DNA from 2 places in the Streptomyces sp. NPDC052773 genome. Region 2 is predicted to be linked to the other one. Evidence: riboswitches for the same ligand, from Rfam matches in the RefSeq annotation. Region 2 holds a riboswitch; the other holds the start of a gene.
The links. A riboswitch is a leader RNA that binds a small molecule or an ion and turns the genes downstream of it on or off. The one in region 2 is predicted to bind ZMP and ZTP.
Positions count from the first base shown of each region.

Region 1: it holds a riboswitch for ZMP and ZTP, as region 2 does, so the genes downstream of both, ACIG0D_RS12135 (bifunctional 5,10-methylenetetrahydrofolate dehydrogenase/5,10-methenyltetrahydrofolate cyclohydrolase) here and ACIG0D_RS16730 (glycine hydroxymethyltransferase) in region 2, are expected to answer to the same signal.

Region 1 covers NZ_JBITZX010000004.1:377,480-392,644, reverse strand. Annotated here, with positions in the region: gene ACIG0D_RS12170 (MFS transporter) at 71-1,396, opposite strand; gene ACIG0D_RS12165 (hypothetical protein) at 1,498-2,046, shown strand; gene ACIG0D_RS12160 (SDR family oxidoreductase) at 2,103-3,020, opposite strand; gene ACIG0D_RS12155 (MBL fold metallo-hydrolase) at 3,122-3,754, opposite strand; gene ACIG0D_RS12150 (S-(hydroxymethyl)mycothiol dehydrogenase) at 3,754-4,839, opposite strand; gene ACIG0D_RS12145 (ABC transporter ATP-binding protein) at 5,289-7,043, shown strand; gene ACIG0D_RS12140 (nuclear transport factor 2 family protein) at 7,183-7,548, shown strand; ZMP/ZTP riboswitch at 7,606-7,691, shown strand; gene ACIG0D_RS12135 (bifunctional 5,10-methylenetetrahydrofolate dehydrogenase/5,10-methenyltetrahydrofolate cyclohydrolase) at 7,714-8,562, shown strand; gene ACIG0D_RS12130 (cytochrome P450) at 8,731-10,029, shown strand; gene ACIG0D_RS12125 (LLM class flavin-dependent oxidoreductase) at 10,037-10,900, opposite strand; gene ACIG0D_RS12120 (TetR/AcrR family transcriptional regulator) at 11,225-11,890, opposite strand; gene ACIG0D_RS12115 (YncE family protein) at 12,049-13,302, shown strand; gene ACIG0D_RS12110 (GTP-binding protein) at 13,342-15,165, opposite strand, start outside.
Region 2 covers NZ_JBITZX010000006.1:351,912-367,076, forward strand. Annotated here, with positions in the region: gene ACIG0D_RS16685 (glycine betaine/L-proline ABC transporter ATP-binding protein) at 1-304, shown strand, start outside; gene ACIG0D_RS16690 (ABC transporter permease) at 304-2,259, shown strand; gene ACIG0D_RS16695 (ABC transporter substrate-binding protein) at 2,261-3,217, shown strand; gene ACIG0D_RS16700 (carboxymuconolactone decarboxylase family protein) at 3,236-3,640, opposite strand; gene ACIG0D_RS16705 (carboxymuconolactone decarboxylase family protein) at 3,685-4,179, opposite strand; gene ACIG0D_RS16710 (PLP-dependent aminotransferase family protein) at 4,227-5,609, shown strand; gene ACIG0D_RS16715 (hypothetical protein) at 5,796-6,155, shown strand; gene ACIG0D_RS16720 (glutathionylspermidine synthase family protein) at 6,170-7,354, shown strand; gene rocD (ornithine--oxo-acid transaminase) at 7,365-8,573, opposite strand; ZMP/ZTP riboswitch at 8,677-8,767, shown strand; gene ACIG0D_RS16730 (glycine hydroxymethyltransferase) at 8,799-10,253, shown strand; gene trpS (tryptophan--tRNA ligase) at 10,355-11,368, shown strand; gene ACIG0D_RS16740 (2'-5' RNA ligase family protein) at 11,628-12,206, shown strand; gene ACIG0D_RS16745 (decaprenylphospho-beta-D-erythro-pentofuranosid-2-ulose 2-reductase) at 12,279-13,034, opposite strand; gene ACIG0D_RS16750 (FAD-binding protein) at 13,265-14,620, opposite strand; gene ACIG0D_RS16755 (phosphatase PAP2 family protein) at 14,754-15,165, shown strand, end outside.

The DNA of each region.
Region 1 (15,165 bases), on a different contig from region 2:
GGTTGTCTGTACCGGATAGACGGATACCTGCCCAGGAGGGTTGTAGGGATGCGGGCGGATGTGAGGCGTCTCATGCGGTTCGCGGGGGCGGGGCCGGCGTGGCACGCGTCGACCGCTCCCCCGGCAGCGTCCGCCGGCGGCGCACCGGCGAGAGCAGCACCGGCAGGAACGCGACCGCCAGCAGCGCGCCGCCGGTCCAGAGGGTCGGGCGGACCCCGGCCGCCTCGCCGAGGAGCCCGGAGAGGGCGGCGCCGATCGCGAGGGCGCCGGTCAGCATGAAGCGGAACGTGGCGTTCATACGACCGAGGAGGGCGTCCGGGGTCATCCCCTGGCGCAGGCTCACACCGAGGACGTTGTCCATGCCGGTCTTGAACATCGCCAGCGCCCATCCGGCACCGGCGAGCCACAGCCAGGGGCCGCGCCCGATCAGCGGGACGAGCAGGGCGGCGGGGGCCAGGACCGGCCCGGCGAGGGCGAGGGTGCGGCCGAGGCCGAGGCGGGCGGCGAGGGGGCGGGCGCAGCGGGCGCCGAGCAGGAGACCGAGGCCGCCCGCGGCCCAGTACAGGCCGAGCACGCTCGCCGGGAGGTGCAGTTCGCGGACGAACAGCACGGGCAGCATGGTGTTCACGATCTGCGACCCGAGGTTGGTGAGGGAGGCGGTGAGCGCGAGGGCGCGCAGCTCGGCGTTGCCGAGGACATGGCGCAGCCCTTCGGCGATCTGCGCCCGCAGGCCCGTCCGCGCGGCCTCCGGCCGGGGCGCGGTGCCGCCGCGCAGGGCGAGGAGCCGGAGGGCGGAGGCGAGGTGGGCGAGGGCGGTGCAGAGCACCGCGACGGGGGCGGTGAGCAGCTGGACGAGTCCGCCGCCGAGGCCGCGCCCGGCCACGTTTCCGGCCGCCTGGAGGCTGACGACGGCGGCGTTCGCGCCCACCAGGGCCTCACGGCCGACGAGTTGGGGCAGCACGCTCTGCGAGCCGACGTCGAAGAACACCGTCGCGCAGCCGGTCAGCAGGACCACCGCGTAGAGCTGGCCGAGGGTGAGCGCGTCGAGCCACCACGCCAGCGGGACCGAGGCGAACAGCAGGGCGCGGGCGAGGTCGGCGCCGATCAGCACCCGGCGGTGCCGCATCCGGTCCACCCACGCCCCGGCCGGCAGGCCGATCAGCAGGAACGCCAGGGTGCTCAGGGTGGCGAGGGCGCCGACCTGGCCGGGGCCCGCGTCCAGCGCGGCCACGGCGACCAGGGGGACGGCGACATAGCCGACGTTCGTGCCGAGCTGGCTGAGGGTGGTGGCGCCGAAGAGGGTGCGGAAGTCGCGGACACGCCAGGGGGACGGTGGCCGGGAGGGGGCCGGGGTGGACGTGGGGGTCGGTGAGTGGGTCTGCGGGTCGGTCGGCACGGGGACACGGTGCCCGAGGGTGATCGAGTAGGACAAGTGAATAGTTCTACAAGGACATTTAAGCGGAGCTACGTCGATCGTTTCCTGGATACCGTGCGTCCATGTCGGAGTTCATACAGCAACTGCCCGCCCTGCTCGGCGTGGTGATCGGTGCCCTCGGTTCCTATCTGGTGGTCATGCGGGGTGAGCGGGTCCGGTTCCGCCAGGAGCAGGCGGCCCGCTGGGAGGAGCGGCGGCTGGCGGCGTACGCCGACTACGCGCGCCAGTTGAAGAAGACCATCACCCTCACCTACCGGGTGGCGTCCCACCTCGGCAACGATCCGCACCCGCATCCGCTCGCCCCCGATCAGGCGGAGCCGCTGCTGGCGGAGGCCGCGGACGCGCGGGACCCGGCCGGTGAGGCGCTGCTTCTGCTGGGCAGCCGTGAGGTGGTGGACCGGGCGCGGACCTGGGTGGTCGCGGTGCTGGCGCTGGAGGCGTTCCTGCGGGAGGGGACACGGGATCCCGAGGCCTGGCAGGAGTTGCTGGAGCGGCAGCGGGAGGCGCGGGAGGGCTACTACGCGGCGGTGCGCGCCGATCTCGCGCTGCCGCCGGGCCACCCGGCACGCTGGCCGCTGCCGCCGGGGGCGGACGCCGCCGCCCGGCGGTAGCCGACGCCCCGCGGTAGCCGACGCTGAGCGGTAGCCGATGCTCGGCGTTCCGGTGATCAGCGGTAGCCCGTGGTGTCCGCGGGCTTGCCCGGGTCCTGCACCTCGACGAGGTAGCGCCAGGCGTCGGGGCGGCTGCCGTCGAGGTCGGTGAAGCCGTACTCCCGGGCCAGGCCGCCGCTGGAGAGCGACGCCCCGTTGTGGCGGGCCACGTCGGGGTCGGCGGCCAGGGCGGCGACGGCGCGGCCGACGTAGCGCGGGGTCTCCGAGATGGCGAAGTGCGGTTGGCTGCCGAGGGCGTCGCGCCAGTTCTCCTCGCGCACCCCGAAGTGCTCCAGCATGATCTCCGAGCGCAGCCAGCCCGGGGTGAGGGCGAGGGCGGTGGCGCCGCGCGGGCCCAGTTCGTGGGCCAGGGCGAACGCCATGCGCAGGACGGCCGACTTGGCCAGGTCGTAGAAGAAGGAGACCCGGTAGTGGTCGCGGTTGTAGTCGGCGGTGCCGTCGGTGACCTCGACCACCAGGCCGCCGGGCCGGCGCAGCAGCAGCGGCAGGGCGAAGTGGCTGGTGATGGCGTGGGTCTCCACCGCGAGGCGGAGCAGTCTGAGTCCGCTGTCGAGGTCGTGCTCCCAGACCGGTTTCTCCCACTCGAACAGGTTCTCGCCACCCCAGATGTCGTTGACGAGGACGTCCAGGCGGCCTTGCTCGTCGGCGATGCGGTCGACGAGGGTGCGGACCTGGGCGGGGTCGAGGTGGTCGGTGGGTACGGCGATGCCCGTGCCACCGGCCCGGTCGACGAGGTCGGCGGTGTCCTCGATGGTCTCGGGGCGGTCGTACTCCGAGCGCCGGGCGCGGGTACTGCGCCCGGTGACGTACACCGTGGCGCCGGCGGCCCCCAGTTCCACGGCGATGCCCCGCCCGGCTCCCCGGGTCGCCCCGGCGACCAGTGCGACCTTGCCCTTCAGGGGCTGTTCCGGCATGTCCGGCCTCCTTCTCGCGTGCGCGGTCGGTACGAGGCTGCCGTGGAAGCCGGACATCTCCTGTCTTCTTTCCGCGACGGGTTCCCGTGTCGCCGCGCCGCTCAGTGGCCGCGCGCGATCCACTCCTCCAGATGCGGTGCCTCGGCGCCGATCGTGGTGGCGTCCCCGTGCCCGGTGAGGACCTTCGTCTCGGGCGGGAGGGTGAGCAGCCGGTCGCGGATGGAGTCGACGAGGGTCGGGAAGTGGGAGTAGGAGCGGCCGGTGGCGCCGGGGCCGCCCTGGAAGAGGGTGTCGCCGGTGAAGACGGCGCCGAGGCCGGGGTCGTACAGACAGACCGCGCCGGGGGCGTGCCCCGGGGTGTGCAGCACGGTCAGGTCGGCGCCGGCCGCCTCGATGACCAGACCGTCGCGCAGCCAGGCGTCCGGTTCGCGGTCCGGGTGGGTCTGCTTCCACAGCGGCAGGTCGTCGCGGTGCAGCCAGATGACCGCGCCCGTGCGGTCGGCGAGGGCGGGGGCCGCGTTGACGTGGTCGTTGTGGGCGTGGGTGCAGACGATGGCGGTGAGCCGGCGCTCGCCGACGGCCTCGGCGATGGCGTCGGCGTCGTGGGCGGCGTCGATGACGACGACCTCGTGGTCGTCACCGACGATCCAGACGTTGTTGTCGACGTCCCAGGTGCCGCCGTCGAGGCGGAACTGGCCGGAGGTGACGAGGCGTTCGATGCGCACGCGGGCCATCAGAGGATCACCACCGAGCGCAGTACGTCCCCCTGGTGCATCCGCTCGAACGCCTTCTCCACCTCGTCGAGCGCGATCGTCTCGCTGACGAACGCGTCGAGGTCCAGGCGGCCCTGAAGGTAGAGGTCGATGAGCATGGGGAAGTCCCGGGAGGGCAGGCAGTCGCCGTACCAGGAGGACTTCAGCGCGCCGCCGCGGCCGAAGACGTCCGCGAGCGGCAGCTCCAGTTTCATCTCCGGGGTGGGGACGCCGACGAGGACGACCGTGCCGGCCAGGTCGCGGGCGTAGAAGGCCTGGCGGTAGGTCTCGGGGCGGCCGACGGCCTCGATGACCACGTCGGCGCCGAACCCGCCGGTCAGCTCGCGGATCGCGGCGACCGGGTCGGTCTCGCGGGAGTTGACGGTGTGGGTGGCGCCCATCGTGCGGGCGGTGGCGAGCTTGCGGTCGTCGATGTCGACGGCGATGATCCGCGCCGCGCCCGCCAGCCGCGATCCGGCGACGGCCGCGTCACCCACGCCGCCGCAGCCGATGACGGCGACCGTGTCGCCCCGGCTGACGCCGCCGGTGTTGATCGCGGCGCCGATGCCGGCCATCACCCCGCAGCCGAGCAGTCCGGCGGCGGCCGGGGAGGCGGCGGGGTCGACCTTGGTGCACTGTCCGGCCGCGACGAGGGTCTTCTCGGCGAAGGCGCCGATGCCGAGGGCGGGTGAGAGTTCCGTGCCGTCGGTGAGGGTCATCTTCTGCCGCGCGTTGTGGGTGTCGAAGCAGTACTGCGGTCGCCCGCGCAGGCAGGCCCGGCAACGGCCGCACACAGCGCGCCAGTTGAGGATCACGAAGTCGCCGGGCGCCACCTCGGTGACCCCGTCGCCGACCGCCTCCACCACCCCGGCGGCCTCGTGGCCGAGCAGGAAGGGGAACTCGTCGGTGATGCCGCCCTGCTTGTAGTGCAGGTCGGTGTGGCAGACCCCGCAGGCCTGGACCCGCACCACGGCCTCCCCCGGGCCGGGGTCGGGTACGACGATCGTCTCCACCCGCACCGGCTCGTCCTTGCCCGGTGCGATCACGCCGCGCACTTCCTGCGCCATGATGCTGATCCCTTCCGTCCGCGGTGTCCGTCCCGCTGCCGACCCTACGGCCGACTGATCGGTAAGGGCGCGAGCGACGAGCGCGCGCGGAGCACTTTCCGGCCACGGCCGATCCACCCCCGATCGCCCGCTTGTCCGCCCGCGATCGCCCCTTCGCCCGCCCTCGTTCGCCCGCTTGTCCCCCTCGACCGTCCGCCTGACCGCCCCCAGGCGCCCGCTCGCCTGCTCCCAGTCGCCGCTCGCCCGCTCCAGACGCCTGCACGCCCGCCCCCGGCCGTCACCGACGGCGCCCGCGCGCAGCCTCCGCGCGGCGCGCCGCCGAGGGTCGCGCCGGCCGGAACCGCTCCCGGATGCCTCGGGGTCCGGCGCGAAATCGGGGCCCGGGCACGCGTCGGCCGTCGTAGCCTGAACGTTCTGTCCGCCACCGGCCGCGACGGCGAAGGAGCACTGTGACCCGCACCGAGACCCCCACCGGACCGCCCCCGTGGCGGCTGCTTCTCGGCTATGTCCGACCGCACCGATGGGCCCTGCTGGCGGGCGCGGTGCTCTCCCTGGTCACCGGGGCGACCGGCCTGCTGCTGCCGCTGGTGGCCCGGGAGTTGATCGACGACCTCGCCCACGACCGGTCCATCGCGGGCGCGTTGCTGCTGATGTCGTTGCTCGTCGTCGCCAACGCGGCGGTGGGCGCGCTCGGTTCGTATGTGCTGCGGCGCACCGCGGAGTCGGTGGTGCTCGGCGCGCGGCGGGCCCTGTCGTCGTATCTGCTGCGGCTGCGGATCGCCGCGGTGGACCGCAGTGAGCCGGGCGATCTGATGGCCCGGATCACCTCCGACACGACCCTGCTGCGCGAGGTCACCACCGACTCGCTGGTCGGGCTCGGTACCGGCGGGCTGACGCTGCTGGCGACCGTGGTGATGATGGGGCTGGTCGACCCGGTGCTGCTCGGGGTCACCCTGGCCGTGGTGTTCGCGACGGGCACGATCCTCGGGGTGATCGTGCCGCGCATCAACCGGGCCAGCCGGCAGGCGCAGGACGCGGTCGGCGTGATGGGTGCCTCGCTGGAGCGGGTGCTGGGCGCGCTGCGCACGGTGAAGGCGTCCGGCGCGGAGCACCGCGAGGAGGAGACGCTGCACGCCGCCGCCGAGGAGTCGTGGCGGCAGAGCGTGCGCGCCGCGAAGTGGACGGCCGCCGCGGGCAACACGGCCGGGCTGTCGATGCAGATCGCCTTCATCACCGTGCTGGCGGTGGGCGGGGCGCGGGTGGCGACCGGTGCGATCGACATCGGCACGCTGGTCGCGTTCCTGCTGTACGTCTTCTATCTGATGTCGCCGATCCAGCAGGTCGTCGGCGCGATCACCCAGTATCAGACCGGTGCCGCGGCCCTCACCCGCATCCAGGAGGCGCTGCGGCTGCCCGCCGAGCCGCAGGCCCCGGCGGTCCCGCTGCCGGACTCCGACGCCGAGCCGGCCTCGCTCGCCTTCACCGATGTCCGCTTCCGCTACGCGGAGGATCTGCCGTACGTCCACCACGGGGTGACGTTCTCGGTGCCGCCGCGCGGTATGACGGCGTTCGTCGGCCCGTCCGGGGCGGGCAAGACCACCGTGTTCTCGCTGATCGAGCGGTTCTACGACCCGGAGGAGGGCGTGATCACGCTCGACGGCCGGAACCTCGCGGACTGGGAGCTGTCCCGGTTGCGGTCGGCGATCGGCTACGTCGAACAGGACGCCCCGGTGCTGTCCGGCTCGCTGCGGGACAACCTGCTGCTGGGCAATCCGGGGGCGGACGAGGACACGCTCACCCGGGTGCTGAAGACGACCCGGCTCGACGGGCTGGTCGCCCGGCTGCCCGACGGTCTCGACACCCTGGTCGGGCATCGCGGTACCAAGCTGTCCGGCGGGGAGCGGCAGCGGGTGGCGATCGCCCGGGCGCTGCTGCGGCGGCCCCGGCTGCTGCTGCTGGACGAGGCGACGTCGCAGCTGGACGCGGTGAACGAGGCGGCGCTGCGGGACACGGTCGCCGATGTGGCCCGGACGACGACGGTGCTGGTGGTCGCGCACCGGCTGTCGACGGTGACGATGGCCGACCGGATCGTGGTGATGGACGCGGGCCGGGTCCGCGCGGTGGGCACCCACCGTGAACTCGTGACCGCCGATCCGCTGTACGCGGAGCTGGCGGCCACGCAGTTCCTCGCCGCGACGGACTGAGGGCGCCCGGCCGGGCTCACCCGTCAGGCGGAGCGCCCGCTGCGCTTGCCGGGGCGGAGGGGGCGGAGGAGCCTCGTAGGAGAGGCCCTTCGCGGTCCGCCGCCAGGCGGGGCCGCACCCCTTTTCCGAGGAGGTCACGATGGGCACCGCGGCCACCCCCGGCTTCGACACCGAGACACTGCGCCGGGGCATCGAGGGACACAACTCGGCGACGCTGATGTCGCTGTACGCGGACGACGCGCAACTGCGGGTCGTCGACCGCAACACCCAGCCCAGCCATCCGCGCGTGCTGCGCGGCCGGGACGAGATCGGCGAACTGCTCGACGACATCTACGGCCGGGACATGACGCACAAGCTGGAGGACTGTGTGATCCAGGGCGACCGCGCGGCCTTCAGCGAGTCCTGTGAGTACCCCGACGGGGTCCGGGTGCTCGCCGAGTCGATGATCACGCTGCGGGACGGCAAGATCGTCGATCAGACCATGATCCAGGCCTGGGACGAGTAGCCGGGCAGCCAGGCGGCCGGGCCGGGCGCGGCACCGCGCACGGCCTGGGTTACGCTGCTCCGGGGCCGTGACTGGCGCTGAGGTGGAGTACCACCGGGGAGCGGTCCACGTAGGAGTCGATGCCGCGCGCCTGGGCGATCCGGTCGATCGACCCAGGAGTGGATCATGTCTCAGGCCCGGCTCATGGACGGCACCGCGCTCGCCCGGCGCATCGTCGAGGAGACCGCCGAGCGCGCGGCCGTCCTCACCGACCGCACCGGCACGGCACCCTGCCTCGCGACGGTGCTGGTGGGCGAGGACCCGGCGTCCGTGACGTACGTCAAGATGAAGCAGAACCGCTGCCGGAAGGCCGGCATCGCCTCCCGGCACGTCGCCCTGCCCGCCGCCACGACCACCGAGGAACTGGTCGGCACGCTGCGCGAGCTGTCCGCCGACCCCGGGGTGCACGGCATCCTGCTCCAGCACCCGGTGGGCGCCCACATCGACGAGCGGGCCGCGTTCGAGGCGATCGCGCCGGAGAAGGACGTCGACGGGGTCACCTTCGCCTCCTTCGCCACGATGAGCTTCGGCCTGCCCGGCTTCGTGTCGTGCACGCCCGGCGGCATCATGCGGCTGCTGGACGAGTACGGCGTCGACCCGGCCGGGAAGCGGGCCGTGGTGGTGGGCCGCAGCGCCATCCTCGGCAAGCCGGCCGGGATGCTGCTGCTCGCCCGGGACGCGACGGTCACCTACTGCCACTCGCGCACCGCGGACCTGTCGGCGGCGGTGCGGGAGGCGGACATCGTGGTCGCCGCGGTCGGCCGGCCCCGGCTGATCCGCGGCCAGGACGTCAAGCCGGGCGCGGTGGTGATCGACGCCGGGTACAACCCGGGCAACGTGGGCGACGTCGACTTCGACTCGGCCGTCGAGCGGGCCTCGCTGATCACCCCGGTGCCGGGCGGTGTCGGCCCGATGACCATCGCCACGCTGCTGGAGCAGACGGTCGACGCCGCGGAGCGGCAGCTCGGACTGTGACGGCGGGGAGGCCGGCGCCCGCTCGCGGGCGCCGGCCTCCCGGTGGCGGGGCTCCTGTGGCATGCCGGCCTCCCGTTGGCGCGGCTCGCTGTGGCGTGCCTCCCGGTGATCGAGTGATGCCGCGCACACACGGACGGTGTCCGCTCGATCACGTGTTAGCGTCCGGCCGTGACTCTCTCGGCTCCGGACACGATCAGCCCTGACGAGGCCTCCCACCAGGCCCTCGACCTGCTCGATCTCTTCGGCGACGGCTTTGTCCGCGACCCGTATCCCTGGCTGGACACGCTGCGCGCCGAGGCGCCGGTGCACCACGATCCCAGGACCGGGCTGTGGCTGGTCAGCCGCTACGAGGACATCCGGCGGGTCCTGCTCGACCCGGACGTCTTCCACCCGGACAACGCCCAGCACGCGGTGACCCCGCTGCCGATCGGGGTGCTGCGGGTGCTCGCCCGGGCGGGGTTCAACCTGCCTCCGGCGCTGGCCAACAACGGAACCGCGAGCCACCCCGGACTGCGCCGCGTCGTCACCCGGTTCTTCAACGCCCACCGGGTCGCCGCCGCCGTACCGGTGATCGAGCGGATCGCCGACGAACTGCTCGCCACGGCCGACGAGCGCCTCGACGCCTCGGGCGGCGTCGACCTGTTCACGTCCTTCGCGCAGGTGCTGCCGTGCCGGGTGCTGATGGAACTCCTCGGCATCGACGGTGTCTCCCCGGCCACGCTGATCCGCTGGAGCGACGCCTCGCTGGAGCTGTTCTGGGGCCGGCCGACGGCCGAGCGGCAGCTCGAACTGGCGCCGCTGGTCGCCGAGTTCCACCAGTGGCTGACGAAGACCGTCCGGGACGGCGGTGCCGCCCCCGGTTCGTTCGTCGCGGCCCTGACCGACCACCGGCTGCCCGACGGCGAGCCGCTGGACGTGCAGACCGCGGTCGGCGCGTGCTTCTTCGTGTTCGTCGCCGGGCAGTCCACGACGGGCCAGCTGATCGCGACGGTGCTGCGCCGGGCCCTGGAAGAGGACGGGCTGTGGTCCCGCCTCGCCGAGGAGCCGGGACTGGCGGAGGCCTGGGTGGAGGAGGTGCTGCGCCGTGAGCCGCCGGTGACGACCTGGCGCCGGGTCACCGCGTGCCCGGCCGAGCTGGGCGGGGTCGAGCTGCCCGAGGGCGCTCAGCTGCTGCTGATGCTCATGGGCAGCGGTTCGGACCCGGAGGTCTTCTCCGCTCCGGAGGAGATGTGCCCGCACCGGGCGAACGTACGCCGGCACCTGGCCTTCGGCGTCGGCCGCCACCGCTGCCCGGGCGCGTCCCTGGCACGGACCGAGGCGGCGGTGGCGCTGCGGCAGGCGGCGCGCCGTCTGACCCGGGTACGGCCGGCGGCCGAGGACGTCCCGATGCTCGGCCTGCTGTCGTTCCGGGCGCCCCTGCGGGTCGCGGTGGAGCGGCAGGGGAATCCGGGCGCGGACATCCCTTAGACGACGGTCAGGCGATCGCCTCGGCCAGCAGGTCGAGCTGGTCCGGTGTCGAGGCGGTGGGTACGAAGATGAGTTCGTCGCAGCCCGCCTCCGCGAACCCGGTGGCGTACGAGCGGACCGTCTCGGGTCCGACCGCGGCGGCCTGCGCCACCTGGTGCGCGACCTCGCCCATGAAGCCGTAGTAGTCCAGGAGGTAGGCGTCCGCCTGGGCGCGGGCGTCGGGGCCGAGCGCGTAGTACGCCAGTGACAGTTTGCGCGGCTTGCCCGGGCGGCCCGCCTCCCGCCAGGCGGCGTCCGCGGCGGGGCCCTGCCCGGCGAACATCTCCGGGGTGCCGGCGGTCATGATCCAGCCGTCGCCGAGGCGCGCCGCCCGCCGGAGGCTGCGCTCGCTGGAGCCGCCGACGATGAGCGGCGGTCCGCCGTCGCGCACGGGGCTCGGTCCGATGGCGCCCGCGAAGCCGCGCTCCTCGCCGGACCAGATGCGCCGCATCTCGGCCAGCTGCTCGCTCAGCCGGTCCCCCCGGCCCTTGGTCGGCAGCCCGCTGGTGGTGTAGTCGTCGCCGCGGGCGCCGAGGCCGATCCCGAGGACCAGGCGGCCCTCGGAGATCCGGTCGAGGGTGGCCGCCTGTTTGGCGAGCAGCGCGGTGTTGGTGTGCAGGGGGCCGAGCAGCACGCTGGTCGTCAGCCGGATCCTGCTGGTCACCACCGCGGCGGCGGTGAGGGCGATCAGTTCCTCGTAGCCCGGGTACACGAGGCGGCCGATCGTCCCGAGGGTGCTGAACCCGGCCTCCTCCGCCCGCCGGGCCCAGTCGACGAGCGTGTCCGCCTCGGTTCCCGGAACGGTGTTGGGCAAGCCGATACCGATGTCCATCCATGCCTCCGGTGGTGGGGAGCCGTTGGTCGCGGCCATCCTCCGTCGGCGGCCCACCGGCCGCGCCGAAGGACACGGCGGATTCGCCCGGCTGCGGTGACTTCGGCGCCCCGGCCGGGGTTCGGCGCCCGCTCGCCGCTCTCGGTCGGCGTTCGGCGCCCGCTCGCCGCTCTCCGGTCGGCGTTCGGCGCCCGCTCGCCGCTCTCCGGTCGGCGTTCGGCGCCCGCTCCACAGCTGTCCGGTCGGGGTTCGGCACCCGCGCACGGCTCTCCGGTCGGCGTTCGGCGCCCGCCCACGGCTCTCCGGTCGGCCTTCGGCGCCCGCTCACGGCTGTCCGGTCGGGTCCCAGCCCACCGGACGCAGGATGCCCAGCAGCTGCCGGACGAGTTCCGCCACGACCTCGTCCAGGGTGGCGTCCACCCAGCCGGCGCTCCAGTCGTGGAGCAGGCCGTTGACGCTGCCGATGAAGGCGGTGGCGGGCAGCCGGTAGTCGCGGGGGACGGCCTCGCCGCGGGCGACGGCGGCCTCGGCCTCGGTGCGGATGAGGTCGACCCAGCCGGCCCGGCGAGCCAGTCGCTGTTCCTCCAGGCGGGGACTGACACCGACGATCTCGACGAACGTGATGCGGACGCGGCGCGGGTCGGCGGTGACGTTGGCGGCGTAGGCGCGGAAGATCGCGGCGACGCGGTCGGCCAGGGGCAGCCCCTCGGCTTCGGCGACGGCGGCGCGGACGGCCTGTTCGGCCCAGTCGTTGACCTGGAGGTGGAGGGCGGCGAGGACGTCCTCCAGGGTGCGGAACTCCTCGTAGAACTGCCGGGTGGACAGGCCGGCCGCCTCGCTGAGCGCGGCGACGGTGGTGGCCCGGTAGCCCGGCCGGTCGCCGAAGAGTCGCAGTGCGGCGTCGAGGAAGCGCCGGCGCCGCTCGGCCTGCCGTTCCTCGGCGGACCGGCCGCCGTATCGCCCGGTGGGCGCTCTGAGCCTGCCTGTCACGTGCCTCCCCGTCCTCCGCGGCCCGCACGGTCGGCCAATTTTGTCGTGTACGCGGTCTTGTGGAGAAGGGTGAACGCTCCTTACTTTCCAGTAAGTCACTCTGAACGCCGCCGTTTTCAGATTCCCCCCACCATCCCCACTCCCTGGAGGGAGCAGTCATGCCTGCCCTCGGACCCAGACGGCTCGCCGCCGTCGCCGCCGCGCTCGTGCTCGCCGTCACCGCCCCCGCGACCGCCGCCCAGGCCGCGCCGGACTCCCCCGCCGCCCTGCGGGAGGTGCTGTTCGTCGGCAACAACTGGGACGGCACCGCCGATGTCATCGAGTCGAGCGGGGACTTCGAGCGGATCGGCCGGATCAACGTCGTGCCGGACAAGGAACAGCGGATGGCGGAGATCAAGGCCGACCCCATCAAGTGGATCTACTTCATGGGCATCCGCAACAGCGTCGGCGAGGGCCACGACCAGTTCGTCGACGACATGTACGCCACCCCGGACGGCTCCGCGATGGTCGTCTCCCGGCCGAGCTTCGCCGACGTCGTCTCCCTCGACCTGGCGACCGGCGCGGTCAACTGGCGCTTTCCCGTGTCGGGTTACCGCGCCGACCACATGGCGGTCTCCCCCGACGGCACCCGGGTGGCGGTCTCCGCGTCCACCTCCAACACCGTGCATGTGCTGGACATCGAGACGGGCAGGCAGGTCGGTTCGTTCGCCACCGGCGACAAGCCGCACGAGAACGTCTTCAGCCGGGACGGCAGGTACATCTGGAACATGTCCATCGGCGAGGTGAACACCGCCCTGGACGCCCCCTGGCTGGACTGGACGAAGGGCGACCGGCGCATCACGGTCGTCGACGCCACCACGTTCCAGCAGGTCAAGGTCATCGACATGCGGCAGCGGCTCGACGCGATCGGGCTCAAGGAGCACTCCGACGCGGTGCGCCCGGCCGCGTTCAGCCCGGACGAGTCGAAGCTGTACTTCCAGGTGTCGTTCTTCAACGGCTTCTTCGAGTACGACGTCGCCACGGACCGGATCACCCGGACGAAGACCCTCCCGAAGAACCCCGCCACCAGCGAGGACCGCACCACCTGGGTCAACGACTCCCGCCACCACGGCATCACCATGAAGCCGGACGGCACGAAGCTGTGCGTCGCGGGCACCATGGACGACTACGCGACCGTCGTCGACCGTACGACGCTCCGGGAGGGCCCACTGGTCCCCGCCGCGAAGCCCTACTGGGCGACCGTCAGCGGTGACGGCAAGTCCTGCGTGGTCTCCGAGAGCGGAGCCGACCGGGTGACCGCCATCGACTTCGCCACCGGCGAGAAGACGGCGTCGGTCCCGGTCGGCGACCACCCCCAGCGGGTGCGGCTGGCCCGGGTGCCCGCGAACTGGACGGGCCCGGCGGCCGGGTGACGGTCACTCCCCGCGCGGACCACAGGGGCTGACTATCCGTCAACTCAACGACCGGCGCGTGACGTTGAGCAAATACTCCCTCCGGTTCAGCGGGTTGTGGTCGGTGCGCGGGCGCTCGGGGACGGGGGCGCCCCGGTCGACGGGCGCGTAGTGGTCGAAGGCGCTCTCCAGCTCGCCCTCGCCGCGGGTCAGCCCCGGCAGCCGCTGCTCCAGGGCGTGCACCCGTGCCGCCGGCACCACGCCGTCGAGGAGGCAGTGGGCGCCGCGGGTCTCGGTGGTCCGGGGCACCGCCCGCAGCGCGGACAGCACGGGCAGCAGCGCGCCCAGCGTGTCCGCCGGGACCCGGAGCCGGAACCGGTGCATCGGCTCGTGCACCCGCGTCCCGGCCCGGCGCAGCGCCTCGGTCAGCACCAGCGGAGTCAGGCCGCGGAAGTCGGCACCGGTGCTCGACATGCTCTTGTCGAAGCCCTGGTGGGCGTGGCTCTGGCGCGGTGAGTATCCGGAGTGGGTCATGGTGACCGTGCAGTCGGTGACCTGCCAGCCGTGCAGGCCCTGGGCCAGGGTCTCGCGCACGGTGTCCTCGACGGCCTTGAAGAAGGCGTACGGCATCGAGCCCAGCTCCACCTCCAGGCGGAACGCGTTGCCCGCGCCGACCGGGGCGGGGTCGACGCGCAGGCCCACGGTAGCGAGGAAGGGGTTGTCGTCCTTCTTGTTGAACTCGACCGCCGCGCCGGTGCCGACGGGCCGCTCGACGCACAGCGGTGTCGTCTCGCGGAAGGTGACGTCGAGGCCGTACTCGTCGGCGAGGGTGGCCTGGACGACCTCCTTCTGCACCTCGCCGTAGAGGGACACCGAGGTCTCCCCGCGCGCCGCGTCGTGGCGCAGGCCGATCAGCGGGTCCTGCTCGGCGAGCTGGGTGAGCGCCGGATGCAGGGCCCGCCGGTCCCCCGGCCGTACCGGCTCGACGACGGTCTCCAGTGTGGGCGGGGCGAAGAGGTGCCCGTCCGTCGGGCGGGGTACGCCGAGCCAGTCGCCGATCCTGACCTCGGCCAGGCCCCACAGCCGGGCGATCCGGCCCGCGGTGACCGCGTCCCGGCGGATGTCCGTGCCGTCCTCGAAGACGTGTACGGCGGTCACGCGGCCCTCGTGGCCCTGCGCGCCGAAGCGGATCCGGTCGCGGGTGCGCAGGGTGCCGGAGAAGAGGCGGGTGTACGCCACCTTCTCCCCCGCCGGGCCGCGCTCCACCTTGAAGACGGTTCCGGAGAGGGGGCCTTCGGGGTCGCCGTCGGCGCGGGGCAGCAGCCGCCGGATGCCGTCGGTCAGCGCGTCGACGCCCGCTCCGGTGATCGCGGAGCCCGCGTACGCCGGATGGACCAGGCACCGCCGGGTCTGCTCGGCGAGGGACGTGTGCAGCAGGGCGTCGGGGACGGTGCCCTCGACGTAGGCGGCGAGCAGGTCGTCGTCGTGGTCGGCGAGGACGTCGAGGGCGGCCGGGACGGGGCCGGGCGTGAAGCGGGCCTGCGGCGTGCCGAGGGCGGTGGCGGTGCCCATGGGGACGACGGCGGCGGAGAGCCGTTCGGCGGCGGCGCGCAGGACGTCCTCGTAGGCCGCGCCCCGGCGGTCGATCTTGTTGACGAAGAGGAGGGTGGGGATGCGCAGCCGGCGCAGGGTCCGCATCAGTACGCGTGTCTGCGCCTGGACGCCCTCGACGGCCGAGACGACCAGGACGGCGCCGTCCAGCACGCCGAGCACCCGCTCCACCTCGGCGATGAAGTCCGGGTGGCCGGGGGTGTCGATGAGGTTGACGGTGACGTCGCCGAGCGGGAACGAGACGACGGCGGATTTGATGGTGATGCCGCGCTG
Region 2 (15,165 bases):
CCCGGCCGACGACTACGTCCGCGAGTTCGTCCGCGACGTCCCCCGCGAACAGGTCATGACCGTACGGACGGCGATGCGCCCCGCGTCGGCGGAGGAGGCGGGGAGCGGCCCGGCGGTCACCCCGCGCGCCACGGTGGCGGAGGCGATCGAGGCGGTGGCCCGCAGCGGCGAACCCGCCCGGGTGATGGACGGCCCGCGCTGCCTCGGGGTCGTCGACCACGAGGGCCTGCTGGAGGTCGTGGCGGGAGTGGCTGACAAGCCACCGGTGAGCAGCCGTCCTCAGGTAGCCGCGGAGGCCGTCTGATGGCAACGCTCACCGCGACTCCCGTACGCACCCTCCCCACCGCCCTGCTGCGCAACCGCCCCGCCACCAAGCTGGCCACCCTCGCCGTGATCGCGGCGATCCTCGTCCCCCTGGCCCACGCCCGCTGGTCCAGCGGCACCTGGCCCGACGCGCTCACCGTCGACCTCACCGCCCCACTCACCAGCACCAGCGACTGGATCATCGACAACCGGGACAGCCACCCCCTGTTCCTGTACTTCTTCGGTCACGTCAGCAACGCCGTCGTGCTGTCCGTACGCGCCGTCTACCTCGCCCTCCTCACCATCGGCTGGGCAGGCGTGACCGCACTCGGCGCCTTCCTCGCCTGGCGGGCCGCGGGCCTGCGGCTCGCGCTCGGCACAGCGGCGGCGTTCCTCGCCTGCGGCCTGCTCGGCATGTGGGTGCCGACCATGCAGACGCTCGCCCTGATGACGGTCGCGGTGCTCGCCTCGGTCGTCGTGGGCATCCTGCTGGGGCTCGCGGCGGGCCTGTCCGCCCGGATGGACCGGGTCCTGCGGCCGGTGCTGGACACCATGCAGGTGCTCCCGGCGTTCGCCTACCTCCTGCCGGTCGTCCTCGTCTTCGGCATCGGCGTGCCCGCCGCCGTCCTCGCCACCGTCGTCTACGCCGCCCCGCCCATGGCCCGGCTCACCGCGCTCGGCCTGCGCGGCGCCGACCGGGGCGTGCTGGAGGCCGTCGAGTCGCTGGGCGCGACCGCGCGGCAGCGGCTGCTGACCGCCCGGATCCCGCTGGCCCGCAAGGAACTCCTGCTCGGCGTCAACCAGACGATCATGATGGCGCTGTCCATGGCCGTGATCGCCTCGGTGATCGGCGCCGGCGGCCTCGGCGACCGCGTCTACCAGGCGCTGGCCTCGGTCGACGTGGGCGCGGCCCTGGCGGCGGGCATCCCGATCGTGCTGCTGGCGGTCGTCCTGGACCGTGTGACGGGCGCGGCGGGCGCGGGTGCGGCGGGTGCCGCCCCACCCGGTCGGAGGGTGTGGCCGTACGCCCTGGGCGCCGTCGTCGGCACCGCGGCCGTGGCCGTCGCCGGGCGCCTGACGGGCCGTACGGACTGGCCCGACGCCTGGACGGTGAACATCGCCGAGCCGGTCAACCGGGCCGTGGACTGGATGACCGCGCACCTCTACTCCGGGGTGCCCGTCATCGGCGGCACCGCCGACTGGGCGGCCCGCTTCACCACCTGGGTCCTCGACCCGCTCCGCGACGGCCTGACCTGGCTGCCGTGGTGGTCGGTGCTGCTGATCGTCGCCGCGCTCGCCTGGCTGATCGGCACCTGGCGCACCGCGCTGACCGCCGTGCTCGCCATGGCCGCGATCGGCGTCCTCGGCGTGTGGGAGCCGTCCCTGGACACCCTGTCGCAGGTGCTGGCCGCGGTCGCCGTCACCCTCGTCCTCGGCGTCGCGACCGGTGTCGCGGCGGCCCGCAACGACCGCGTCGAGCGGCTGCTGCGGCCGGTCCTGGACGTCTGCCAGACGATGCCGCAGTTCGTGTACCTGATCCCGGTCGTCGCGCTCGCCGGTGTCGGCCGCGCCCCGGCCGTCGCCGCGGCCGTCGTCTACGCGCTGCCCGCCGTCGTCCGTATCACCGCGCAGGGCCTGCGCCAGGTCGATCCGGCCGCGCTGGAGTCGGCCCGCTCGCTCGGCGCGACCGGAGGCCAGCAGCTGCGCCAGGTGCAACTGCCGCTCGCCCGCCGCTCGTTGCTGCTCGCGGTGAACCAGGGCGTGGTGCTCGTCCTCGCCGTCGTCATCATCGGCGGCCTGGTCGGCGGCGGCGCGCTCGGCTACGACGTCGTCTTCGGCCTCGCCCAGGGCGACCTCGCGACCGGCCTGGTCGCCGGCGCCGCGATCGTCTGCCTGGGCCTGATGCTCGACCGGGTGACCCAGCCCACCGACCGCCGTACGACGAAGGGAGCGTGACATGTTCCGCCGTACCACCCTGACCGCCTCGGCGGCCGTGCTGACGCTGGCCACCGGTTGCGGCGCCGCCGACATGACCAAGCAGGCCTCGCCGTTCGCGAACGCCCAGGGCGCGAAGACGGTCACCCTGTCCGTGCAGTCCTGGGTGGGCGCCCAGGCCAACGTGGCCGTCGCCCAGTACCTGCTGGAGCACGAACTGGGCTACCGCGTCGACACCGTTCAGGTCGACGAGGTCCCCGCCTGGGACGCGCTCAGCCAGGGCCGCGTCGACGCGCTCCTGGAGGACTGGGGCCACCCCGAACAGGAACAGCGGTACGTCAAGGAGAAGAAGACCGTCACCCGGGGCGGCGACCTCGGGGTGACCGGGCACATCGGCTGGTACGTCCCCACGTACTTCGCGAAGCGGCACCCGGACGTCACCGACTGGAAGAACCTGAACAAGTACGCCGACCGGTTCCGCACCGCGGAGAGCGGCGGCAAGGGCCAGCTGATGGACGGCTCGCCGTCCTACGTCACCAACGACAAGGCCCTGGTGAAGAACCTCGGCCTGGACTACAAGGTCGTCTTCGCCGGCTCCGAGGCCGCGCAGATCACCCAGATCAAGCAGTTCGCCAAGGAGAAGAAGCCCTTCCTGACGTACTGGTACTCCCCGCAGTGGCTGTTCGAGAAGGTCCCGATGACCGAGGTGAAGCTGCCGCCCTACAAGGAGGGCTGCGACGCGGACCCGGAGAAGGTCGCCTGTGCCTACCCGCACACCCCGCTGCAGAAGTACCTCAACACCGGCTTCGCCGAGAAGGGCGGGGACGCGGCGGCCTTCCTGAAGAACTTCAAGTGGACCACCGCGGACCAGAACGAGGTCTCCCTCATGATCGCCGAGCAGAAGCTCAGCCCCGAGGAGGCGGCGAAGCGGTGGGTCGAGCGGCACGAGGCCACCTGGAAGGCGTGGCTCCCGCGCTGACCGGCGACGGCCGCGCGGTCACCACTCCGTGGCCCCCGGCGGAATCCTCCGGGTCACCATCAGCCGGTTCCAGCTGTTGATCACGGTGATCAGAGCGACGAGGTGGGCGAGTTCGGCGTCGTCGAAGTGTTTGACGGCCGTCTCGTACACCTCGTCCGGCACGAACCCGTCCGTGAGCACGGTGACCGCCTCCGTCAGCGCCAGGGCGGCCCGCTCGCGCTCGTCGAAGACCTCGTCACCGGCCTCCCGCCAGACGGCGAGGAGGTCGAGCCGGCGCTCGCTCACCCCGTGCTCGCGGGCGATGGCCAGATGCATGTCCAGGCAGAACGCGCACCCGTTGAGCTGCGAGGCGCGGATCTGGACGAGTTCGGCGAGGGCCGGGTCCCCGAGGCCCCGCTTGGCGGTGGCGCTCAGGGACCGCATGGCCGTGCGGACCTCGGGGGAGAGGCGGGTGGTGCGGGCCGTGGTCACTTGTGGCCGCCCGGCTGGTAGTGCCCCGGCGTCATCCGGCAGGTCACTCCGAACCGGTTCCAGGCGTTGATCACCGTGATCGCGGCGATCAGCTGGGCCAGCTCCGTCTCCTCGAAGTGCTTCGCCGCCCGCTCGTACACCTCGTCCGGCACGAACCCGTCCGTCAGGACGGTCACCGCCTCCGTCAGCTCCAGCGCGGCCAGTTCCTTCTCCGTGTAGAAGTGCCGGGACTCCTCCCACGCGCCGAGCTGGACGATCCGCTCGACGCTCTCACCGGCCGCGAGGGCGTCCTTGGTGTGCATGTCGATGCAGAAGGCGCAGTGGTTGATCTGGGAGGCGCGGATCTTCACCAGCTCGTACAGCTTGTGGTCCAGGCCCTGCCGGGCCGCCGCGTCGAGCCGGATCATCGCCTTGTAGACGTCGGGGACGAGCTTGGCCCACTCCAGACGCGGGGCGGCTTCGGGGGCGTAGGTCACGGTCTCTGTGGTCATGCCCTCGACCCTAGGAAGAAAGCTGCCCAGGCGTATGGTCCATTTCCATGCCGAAACCATGGGCCACTCTGGGCATCGACCTGCACCTCGAACCGGCCGGCGGGGGAGTGCGCCGCGGCCTGACCGACGCCCTGCGCGACGCCGTCCGCACCGGCCGCCTCGCCCCCGGCACCCGGCTGCCCTCCTCCCGCTCGCTCGCCGCCGACCTCGGCCTCGCCCGCAACACCGTCGCCGGCGCCTACGCCGACCTGGTCGCCGAGGGCTGGCTCACCGCCCGCCAGGGCTCCGGCACCCGGGTCGCCGACCGCGCCGTGACCCCGCCCGCGCGCCGCCCGGCCCCCACCCCGAGCCGCACCGGCCACCCCGCGTACAGCCTGATCCCCGGCACCCCCGACCTCGCCTCCTTCCCCCGCACCCAGTGGCTCAAGGCCGCCCGCCGCGCCCTGACCGCGGCCCCCAACGACGCCCTCGGCTACGGCGACCCCCGCGGCCGGATCGAACTGCGCACCGCGCTCGCCGGGTACCTCGCCCGCGCCCGCGGCGTACGCGCCGACCCCGACCGGATCGTCGTCACCGCCGGCTTCGCCCACGGGCTGCGGCTGCTCGCCCAGCTCCTGCACGCGCGCGGCCGGCGCACCCTCGCCGTCGAGTCGTACGGCCTCGACGCGCACTGGGACCTGATCGAGCGGGCCGGGCTGCGCACCGAGCCGCTGCCGTTCGACGCGTCCGGCACCGCGCTCGACGGGCTGGAGCGTGCCGGAGCCGTCCTGCTGACCCCCTCCCACCAGTTCCCCATGGGCGTGGCCCTGCGCCCCGAGCGTCGCGCGGCCGTCGTCGACTGGGCCCGCGGCAGCGGCGGACTGATCCTGGAGGACGACTACGACGGCGAGTTCCGCTACGACCGCCAGCCCGTCGGCGCCCTCCAGGGCCTCGACCCCGACCACGTCGTCTACCTGGGCACCGCCAGCAAATCCCTCGCCCCCGGACTGCGCCTGGGCTGGATGGTGCTGCCCCCGTCGCTGGTGGACGAGGTGCGCGCGCTCGGCGGCTCCTCCGTGCCCGTCCTCGACCAGCTCACCCTCGCCGAGTTCGTCACCTCCGGCGCCTACGACCGGCACGTCCGCGCCGCCCGGCTGCGCTACCGGCGCCGCCGCGACGCCCTGGTCGCCGCCGTCGCCGCCCGCGCCCCCGAGGTGACCGTCACCGGCATCGCGGCCGGACTGCACGCCGTGCTCCGCCTCCCGCCCGGCACCGAACAGTCCGTGGTCCGCTCCGCCACCTGGCACGGCCTCGCCGTACACGGCCTCTCCCGCTACCGGCACCCCACCGCCACCGCCCACCCCGTCGACGCCCTGGTCGTCGGCTACGGCACCCCACCCGACCACGCCTGGACGGGAACCCTTCAGGCCCTGTGCAACGTCTTGCCCTAGGGGGTGTCTCGTCGATCATGCCGGATCAGCGAGCGGCACCAGACGCCGGCAGCCCGGCATGATCGACGAGACACCCCCCGGGCACCCGTGTGTGACCGGTCCCTGTCAGGCCCCGTATGATCGCGGGCCGGCGCCGCGGACACGGGCAGCGTACGGGCGGCGGGTAACCGGGGGAGGAGAAACGACATGGCGGACAACCGGCGGCGGCTGCGCTCCAGCACCGTCGTACTCGGCGGGATGGGCGTGATCGCCGCGGCGCTGACCTCCTGCGGCTCCGACCCCGACCGCCGCTGCGTCGACCGCGACAGCTACGACTACGTCAACGGCTACAAGGTCATCGCCGACAAGAACTGCTCGTCCGGATCCTCCTCGTCCGGCAAGGGCGGCAAGGGCAAGAAGAAGAGCAGCGGCAAGCGCGCCGACGCCGCCTGGTACTACGACGCCGAGGTCAGCGGCGGCTACGCCGACCACGGCACCTTCAGCCGCGAGGAGGCCGTCGACCGCGGCGGCTTCGGCTGCTCCGGCTCCGGCAGCGGCGGCGGCTGAGCGCGACCCGCACCATGGAACGCCGCACCATCGAACCCCGCCCCGGCTGGCAGCAGACCGTCGAGGAACAGGGCCTGATCTACCCGCTCACCCGCCACCCGGACGGCTCCCTGCGCCCCTACTGGGACGAGAGCGCCTACTACGTCTTCTCCCTGGAGGAGATCGAGGCCCTGGAGGAGGTCGTCGAGGAACTGCACCGCATGTGCCTCGCCGCGGCCGACCACATCGTCACCGCCGACCGCTTCGCCGACCTCGGCATCACCGACCCCCGCGTGGCCGCCGCCGTCGCCGAGTCCTGGCACCGCCGCGCCGAACTCCCCTCCCTCTACGGCCGCTTCGACCTGCGCTACGACGGCCACGGCCCGGCGAAACTGCTCGAGTACAACGCCGACACCCCCACCTCCCTCGTCGAGGCCGCCTCCCCCCAGTGGTTCTGGATGGAGGAGCGCTTCCCCGGCGCCGACCAGTGGAACTCCCTCCACGAACGCCTCGTCGACGCCTGGCGCGGGCAGGCCCGCCTCCTCCCGCCGGGCAGCCCGCTCTACTTCGCCCACTCCAGCGCCGACGAACTCGGCGAGGACCTGATGACGGTCGCCTACCTCAAGGAGACCGCCGAACAGGCCGGCCTCGACACCGGCTGGATCTCCATGGAGGAGATCGGCTGGGACCGCCTCTCCGGCCGCTTCGTCGACCAGCGGCTCCGCTTCATCCGCAGCTGCTTCAAGCTCTACCCCTGGGAATGGCTCACCACCGACCGCTTCGCCGGCCACGTCCTCGACACCCTCGACAACGGCGGCGGCACCGGCACCACCCTGTGGATCGAGCCCGCCTGGAAGATGCTCCTCAGCAACAAGGCCCTCCTCGCCGTCCTCTGGGAGCTCTACCCCGGCCACCCCAACCTCCTCCCCGCCCACCTCGACGGCCCCCGCGACCTCGCCACCACGACCGGCTACGTCGCCAAGCCCCTGCTGGGCCGCGAAGGCGCCGGCGTCACCGTCCACCCGCCCGGCACCCCGCCCGTCGTCCGCGACGAACCCTGCTGCTACCAGCAGCTCGCCCCGCTGCCCGCCTTCGACGGCAACCACGTCGTCCTCGGCACCTGGGTCGTCGAGGGCGAGGCCGCCGGCCTCGGCATCCGCGAGTCCTCCGGCCTGATCACCGACGAGTACGCCCGCTTCCTGCCGCACGTGATCCTCTAGGGACCGCACCTCAGGCGATGTCCAGCACCGCCCGCAGCTGCGCCAGCCCCCAGTCCAGGTCCTCCTTGCCGATCACCAGCGGCGGCGCGATCCGGATCGTCGAGCCGTGGGTGTCCTTCACCAGCACCCGCCGGTCCATCAGCCGCTCCGAGACCTCCCGCCCCGTGCCGTACCGCGGATGCACATCCACCCCCGCCCACAGCCCCCGCCCGCGCACCTGCGTCACCCGCCCGGTCCCGGCCAGCGCCGCCAGCTCACGGTGCAGATGCTCACCCAGCTCCGCCGCCCGCGCCTGGTACTCACCGGACCGCAGCATCGCGATCACCTCCAGCGCCACCGCGCACGCCAGCGGATTCCCGCCGAACGTCGACCCGTGCTCCCCGGGCCGGAACACCCCCAGCACCTCGGCCGACGACACCACCGCCGACACCGGCACGATCCCGCCGCCCAGCGCCTTGCCCAGCACATACGCGTCCGGCACCACCCCCTCGTGCTCACACGCGAACGTCCGCCCCGTCCGCCCCAGCCCCGACTGGATCTCGTCCGCGATCAGCAGCACGTTCCGCTCGCGCGTCAGCTCCCGCACCGCCGGCAGATAACCGGCCGGCGGCACCAGCACCCCCGCCTCGCCCTGGATCGGCTCGATCAGCACCGCCACCGTGTTCTCCGTCAGCGCCTCGCGCATCGCCGTCACGTCCCCGTACGGCACGATCTGGAACCCCGGCGTGTACGGGCCGTAGTCCGCCCGCGCCTCCGGATCGGTGGAGAAGCTGATGATCGTCGTCGTACGGCCGTGGAAGTTGCCGCCCGCGACGACGATCTTCGCCATCTCCGCGGGCACCCCCTTCACCCGGTAACCCCACTTCCGGGCCGTCTTCACCGCCGTCTCCACGGCCTCCGCCCCCGTGTTCATCGGCAGCACCATCTCCATCCCGCACAGCTCCGCCAGCCGCGCGCAGAAGGCCCCGAACCGGTCGTGGTGGAACGCCCGGGACGTCAGCGTCACCCGGTCCAGCTGCGCCTTCGCCGCCTCCACCAGCCGCCGGTTGCCGTGCCCGAAGTTCAGCGCCGAGTAGCCGGCCAGCAGATCCAGATAGCGCCGCCCCTCCACATCCGTCATCCACGCCCCGTCCGCGGTGGCGACCACCACCGGCAGCGGGTGATAGGTGTGCGCGCTGTGGGCCTCGGCGGTCGCGATCAGGTCGTCCGTGGCGGTCATGGCCCCTCCAGAAGGTGAACCGGAAGCAAGGACGCCCTCCTTCCTATCCTCGCTCGCATGGTGGACGCGGGAACTTCGCTCTCCGGCGCGCCCGGTAGGCTGAGCCCAGGGCCGTGACTGGCGCGCTTGGGATGGGACCGACCATCGGGGAGCGGCCCGAACGGGAAACTGTGCCGTGCGCCTGGGCCGAACCGTGTACGCCGAACGCCACGTCCGGAGGTCCCGATGTCTGACGCGTCTGCTCCCCTCTCCACCGAGTCCACCGCCTTCCGCGCCGCCCTCGACGTGATCCGCGCGGTCGAGCCGCGCGTCGCCGACGCCATCGGCCAGGAGGTCGCCGACCAGCGCGAGATGCTCAAGCTGATCGCCTCCGAGAACTACGCCTCCCCGGCCACCCTGCTGGCCATGGGCAACTGGTTCAGCGACAAGTACGCCGAGGGCACCGTCGGCCGCCGCTTCTACGCCGGCTGCCGCAACGTCGACACCGTCGAGTCGCTCGCCGCCGAGCACGCCAAGGAGCTGTTCGGCGCCCGCCACGCCTACGTCCAGCCGCACTCCGGCATCGACGCCAACCTCGTCGCCTTCTGGGCCGTCCTCGCCGACCGCGTCGAGGCGCCCTTCCTGGAGCGGACCGGCGTCCGCCAGATCAACGAGCTGACCGACGCCGACTGGGCCGAGCTGCGCCAGGCCTTCGGCAACCAGCGCATGCTCGGCATGTCCCTGGACGCCGGCGGCCACCTCACCCACGGCTTCCGCCCGAACATCTCCGGCAAGATGTTCGACCAGCGCTCCTACGGCACCGACCCCGCCACCGGCCTGATCGACTACGAGGCGCTGCGCGCCCAGGCCCGCGAGTTCAAGCCGCTGATCCTCGTCGCCGGCTACTCCGCCTACCCCCGCCTGGTGAACTTCCGGATCATGCGGGAGATCGCCGACGAGGTCGGCGCCACCCTCATGGTCGACATGGCCCACTTCGCGGGCCTGGTCGCGGGCAAGGTCCTCACCGGCGACTTCGACCCGGTCCCGCACGCCCAGATCGTCACGACGACCACCCACAAGTCGCTGCGCGGCCCGCGCGGCGGCATGGTCCTGTGCGACGACTCCCTCAAGGACCAGGTCGACCGCGGCTGCCCGATGGTCCTCGGCGGCCCGCTCCCGCACGTCATGGCCGCCAAGGCCGTCGCCCTCGCCGAGGCCCGGCAGCCCGCCTTCCGGGACTACGCCCAGCGCATCGTCGACAACTCGCGCGCGCTCGCCGAGGGCCTGATGCGGCGCGGCGCCACCCTGGTCACCGGCGGCACCGACAACCACCTCAACCTGATCGACGTCGCCACCTCCTACGGCCTCACCGGCCGCCAGGCCGAGGCCGCGCTGCTGGAGTCCGGGATCGTCACCAACCGCAACGCGATCCCCGCCGACCCCAACGGCGCCTGGTACACCTCCGGCATCCGCATCGGCACCCCCGCCCTGACCACCCGCGGTCTGGGCACCGCCGAGATGGACGAGGTCGCCGCCCTCATCGACCGCGTCCTCACCACCGCCGAGCCCGGCACCACCAAGTCCGGCGCGCCCTCCAAGGCCGCCCACGTCCTCGACGAGAAGGTCGCGCAGGAGATCGCCCAGCGCGCCACGGACCTCGTCGCGGGCTTCCCCCTGTACCCGGAGATCGACCTGGGCTGAACCGCCCCGTGAGGGGCGCGGGGAACTGCGCGACCGACCCATCACGGTCCGCAGTTCCCCACCCCCGGGACCACCCCCACCGCTCTGAGAGAATGGTGGGCATGGCGAATGACCGACCCCGCGTGCTCTCCGGCATCCAGCCCACCGCCGGCTCGTTCCACCTCGGCAACTACCTCGGCGCCGTCCGCCAGTGGGTGGCCCTGCAGGAGTCCCACGACGCCTTCTACATGGTCGTCGACCTGCACGCGATCACGGTCCCGCAGGACCCGAAGGAGCTGCGCGCCAACACCCGGCTCGCCGCCGCCCAGCTGCTCGCGGCCGGGCTCGACCCGGAGCGCTGCACCCTGTTCGTCCAGAGCCACGTCCCCGAGCACGCGCAGCTCGGCTGGGTCATGAACTGCCTCACCGGCTTCGGCGAGGCGTCCCGCATGACCCAGTTCAAGGACAAGTCCGCCAAGCAGGGCGCCGACCGGGCCTCCGTCGGCCTGTTCACGTACCCGATCCTCCAGGTCGCGGACATCCTCCTCTACCAGGCGCACGAGGTGCCCGTCGGTGAGGACCAGCGCCAGCACATCGAGCTGACCCGCGACCTCGCCGAGCGCTTCAACGGCCGCTTCGGCCAGACGTTCACGGTCCCGAAGCCGTACATCCTCAAGGAGACGGCGAAGATCTACGACCTCCAGGACCCGGCGATCAAGATGAGCAAGTCGGCGTCGACGCCGAAGGGCCTCATCAACCTGCTCGACGAGCCGAAGACCACCGCCAAGAAGGTCAAGAGCGCCGTCACCGACACCGACACCGTCATCCGCTTCGACCCGGAGAACAAGCCGGGCGTCAGCAACCTCCTCACGATCTACTCGACCCTCACCGGGACGGGAATCGCGGAACTGGAGGAGCAGTACGCCGGAAAGGGCTACGGTGCGCTCAAGACCGACCTCGCCGAGGTCATGGTCGAGTTCGTGACGCCGTTCCGGGAGCGCACCCAGCAGTACCTGGACGACCCGGAGACGCTCGACTCGATCCTGGCCAAGGGCGCGGAGAAGGCCCGCGCCGTCGCCGCGGAGACGCTGGCGCAGGCCTACGACCGCGTGGGCTTCCTGCCGGCCAAGCACTGAGCCGGGAGCGGCCGGGCACCGAGCCGGGCACGGGGCGCGTAGTGCGCCGTGTACCGGCGGAGTGCCGAACGGCTCGCGGGTCGTGCACGGAAGATCCGGTTCGGTCCGCACCACGTACAGCGCTGCACATCACTACGGCTGCGCCTGCCCAGGGCCGGGCCGGGGCCGTACAGTCGATAGCCGGACGGCTGCATCCGCGGCCGTCCGCGCTCACCCAGACGTACCGCACAGACGTACCGACACGACGACAGGAGACGACGTGGGGACCGTAACGATCGGTGTGTCGATCGCGGTCCCGGAGCCCCACGGCAGCCTGCTCCAGGAGCGGCGCGCGGGCTTCGGCGACGCCGCGGCTCACGGCATCCCCACGCACGTCACCCTCCTGCCGCCGACCGAGGTCGACGACAGCGCGCTGCCCGCCATCGAGGCGCACCTCGTGGAGGTCGCGGCGGCGGGGCGGCCGTTCCCGATGCGGCTGTCCGGGACGGGGACCTTCCGTCCGCTGTCACCCGTCGTCTTCGTCCAGGTGGCCGAGGGTGCCGAGGCGTGCACGTGGCTGCAGAAGCAGGTCCGTGACGCGTCCGGGCCGGTGGCACGCGAACTGCAGTTCCCGTACCACCCGCATGTCACCGTCGCGCACGGCATCGACGACGCGGCGATGGACCGGGCGTTCGAGGAACTCGCCGACTACGAGGCCGAGTGGCCCTGCACCGGGTTCGCCCTCTACGAGCAGGGCGCCGACGGGGTGTGGCGCAAGCTGCGCGAGTTCACCTTCGGCGGCTCGGTCGTGCCGACGCAGGCATCGGCGCCCGCGGAGGAGCAGGGCACCCTGCACTGAGGCGCCGGCCCGCCGCCCGCCGTACCGGGGCGTGCGCCCGGCCGGACGCCCGCGCAGCGCCGGCCCGGCCGCTCAGAACGGCAGCCTGCGGAACACCGCCCGCGGCACATGCCGCACCGCCGACATCACCACACGCAGGGCGCCCGGCACCCACACCGTCTCCGAGCGGCGGCGCAGACCCAGCTCGATGGCCGCGGCCACCGCCTCGGGCGTCGTCGCGAGCGGGGCCTCCTCCAGTCCGGCGGTCATCCGCGAGCGGACGAAGCCGGGGCGGACGACCATGACGTGGACGCCGGTGCCGTGCAGCGCGTCGCCGAGGCCCTGGGCGAAGGCGTCCAGGCCGGCCTTGCTGGAGCCGTAGATGAAGTTGGAGCGGCGGGCGCGCTCCCCGGCGACCGAGGAGAGCACCACCAGCGAGCCATGGCCCTGCGCCTGCAGCGCGCGGGCGCTGACCAGGCCCGCCGAGACCGCGCCCGTGTAGTTGGTCTGCGCGACGCGCACCGCGCTCACCGGCTCGCGCTCGTCGCGCGCCTGGTCGCCGAGGATGCCGAAGGCGAGCAGCACCATGTCGATGTCGTCCTCGGCGAAGACCTTGCCGAGGACCGTCTCGTGCGACTCGGGGTCGAGCGCGTCGAAGGCGACGGTGCGCGCGTCGGCGCCGAGCGCGCGCAGGCTCTCGGCGGCCTGCTCCAGGCCGGGGGACGGGCGGCCGGCCAGCCAAACCGTGCGGGTGCGGCGGGTGATCAGCCGGCGCGCGGTGGCCAGCGCGATCTCGGACGTACCGCCGAGGACGAGCAGGGACTGGGGGAGGCCGAAGGCGTCCTTCACGGCGGCTCCTAAGAGGGTGACGAGAGCGGGGGCTAGGGGGTGTTTCGTCGATCAGGTCGGATCAGCGAGCGGCGTCTGGTGCCGTGCATCGCAAGGCGGAGGAGGGAGTCGATGCGATGGGGGTGCCCCCGCGCGAGCGCAGCCGAGCGTGGGGGAATCGGCGACCGACGACAACGCGGCGAGGCGCGGTGCCAGGCGACGGGAGCCCGGCGTGATCGGCGAGACACCCCCTAGAGGGAGAGGCGGCGGGCGAGGTCGGAGACGAACACCCCGCGCGGGTCGAGTTCGGCGCGCAGGGCGCGGAAGTCGTCCAGGCGCGGGTACATCGCGGCGAGCAGCTCGGGCCGCAGCCGGGAATCCTTGGCGAGGTAGACCCGGCCGCCCGCGGCGGCGACCTCCTCGTCGAGTTCGTCGAGGAACGCGCCGAGGCCGGGCAGGGTGGCCGGGATGTCGAGGGCCAGCGTCCAGCCGGGGGAGGGGAAGGAGAGCCAGCCCGGGTCGGCGTCCCCGAACCGCTTGAGGACGGCCAGGAAGGACGGGCAGCGCCGCTCGGAGATCCGGCGCACGATCCGGCGCAGGGCCTCCTCCTGGCCGTATCCGACGACGAACTGGTACTGCACGAAGCCGCCGCGGCCGTAGATCCGGTTCCAGTGTGGCACCCCGTCCAAGGGGTGGAAGAAGGTGGAGATCTTCTGGAGTTCGCCGGTCCGCGCGCGGGGGGCCTTGCGGTACCAGAGTTCGTTGAACAGGCCCACCGTCCGCCGGGTGAGCAGGCCCTCGGGGAGGAAGGCGGGGGCGGCCGGGAGCTGGGAGGGGTGGAAGGCGAGCGGGTCCCTGCGCGCGCGGGCGCCCCGGGGCAGCGCGTCCAGGGGCGCGTGGTCGCCGCGGGTGAGCACCGCGCGGCCGGTCGCGGCGCCGCGCGCCAGCAGGTCGATCCAGGCGACGGAGTAGCGGTAGTGGTGGTCGCCGTCGGTCAGCCGGGCCATCAGGTCGTCGAGGTCGCGGGCGCGTTCGGTGTCGACCGACATCCACGCGGTCTCGACCGGCTGGAGCTGGATCGTCGCGGTCAGGATGACGCCGGTCAGGCCCATGCCGCCGGTGGTCGCGTCGAAGAGCGGGGTGCCGGGGCTCACGCCGTGGATGCCGCCGTCGGCCGTGAGGAGTTCCAAGGACAGCACGTGCCGGGAGAAGGACCCGGAGACGTGGTGGTTCTTGCCGTGGATGTCGGCGCCGATCGCGCCGCCGACCGTCACATAGCGGGTGCCGGGGGTCACCGGCACGAACCAGCCGAGCGGCAGCAGGACCCGCATCAGCCGGTGCAGGGAGACGCCCGCGTCGCACAGCACGGTGCCGTTCGCGGCGTCGATCGCGTGGATCCGGTCCAGGCCGGTCATGTCGAGGACCGCTCCGCCGGCGTTCTGCGCCGCGTCCCCGTACGCCCGTCCCAGGCCCCGGGGGATGCCCCCGCGGGCCCCGCAGTCGCGGACGGCGGCGACGGCCTCCTCGTAGGTCCGTGGGCGGATCAGGCGGGCGGTGGTGGGGGCGGTGCGGCCCCATCCCGTGACGGAGACGGTCTCGGCAGGCATGTCGGTGACCGTATCGCTCCTATGCGAGGGGTTGGTTGTGAAACATCCATTCCCTCCCCGAAATGGGTGATTAATGGGATGTCGCTCAATATTGCCGGACTTACGGCCGGGTCGGCGTGAACAGTGAGTCCACATGGACGACCTCGACGACATGGACCACCGAATCCTTTCGGCGCTCCGGGCCCACGGCTCCGACCCGCGCGTCGCGGCCGCGGCGCGCGCCCTGTCCTGGGCCGGCGAGCACGGGGCGCTCTGGCTCGCGGCGGGTCTCACCGGAGCCGCCGTGGACGGCGCGCGCCGTGGCGCCTGGTTGCGCGGTACCGCGCTCATCGCGGGCGCGCACATCGCCAGCATGGGTGTGAAACGGATCGTGCGCCGTCCGCGCCCCGCGCACGTCGAGCCGTTGGTGCGCACCGCCGGACGGCACTCCTTTCCGAGCTCCCACGCCGCCTCCGCCGCCGCGGCGGCCGTCGCCTACGGCGCGCTCGGCACCGTCGGGGCCCAGGTCATCCCGCCGCTCGCCGCCGCGATGTGCCTCTCGCGCC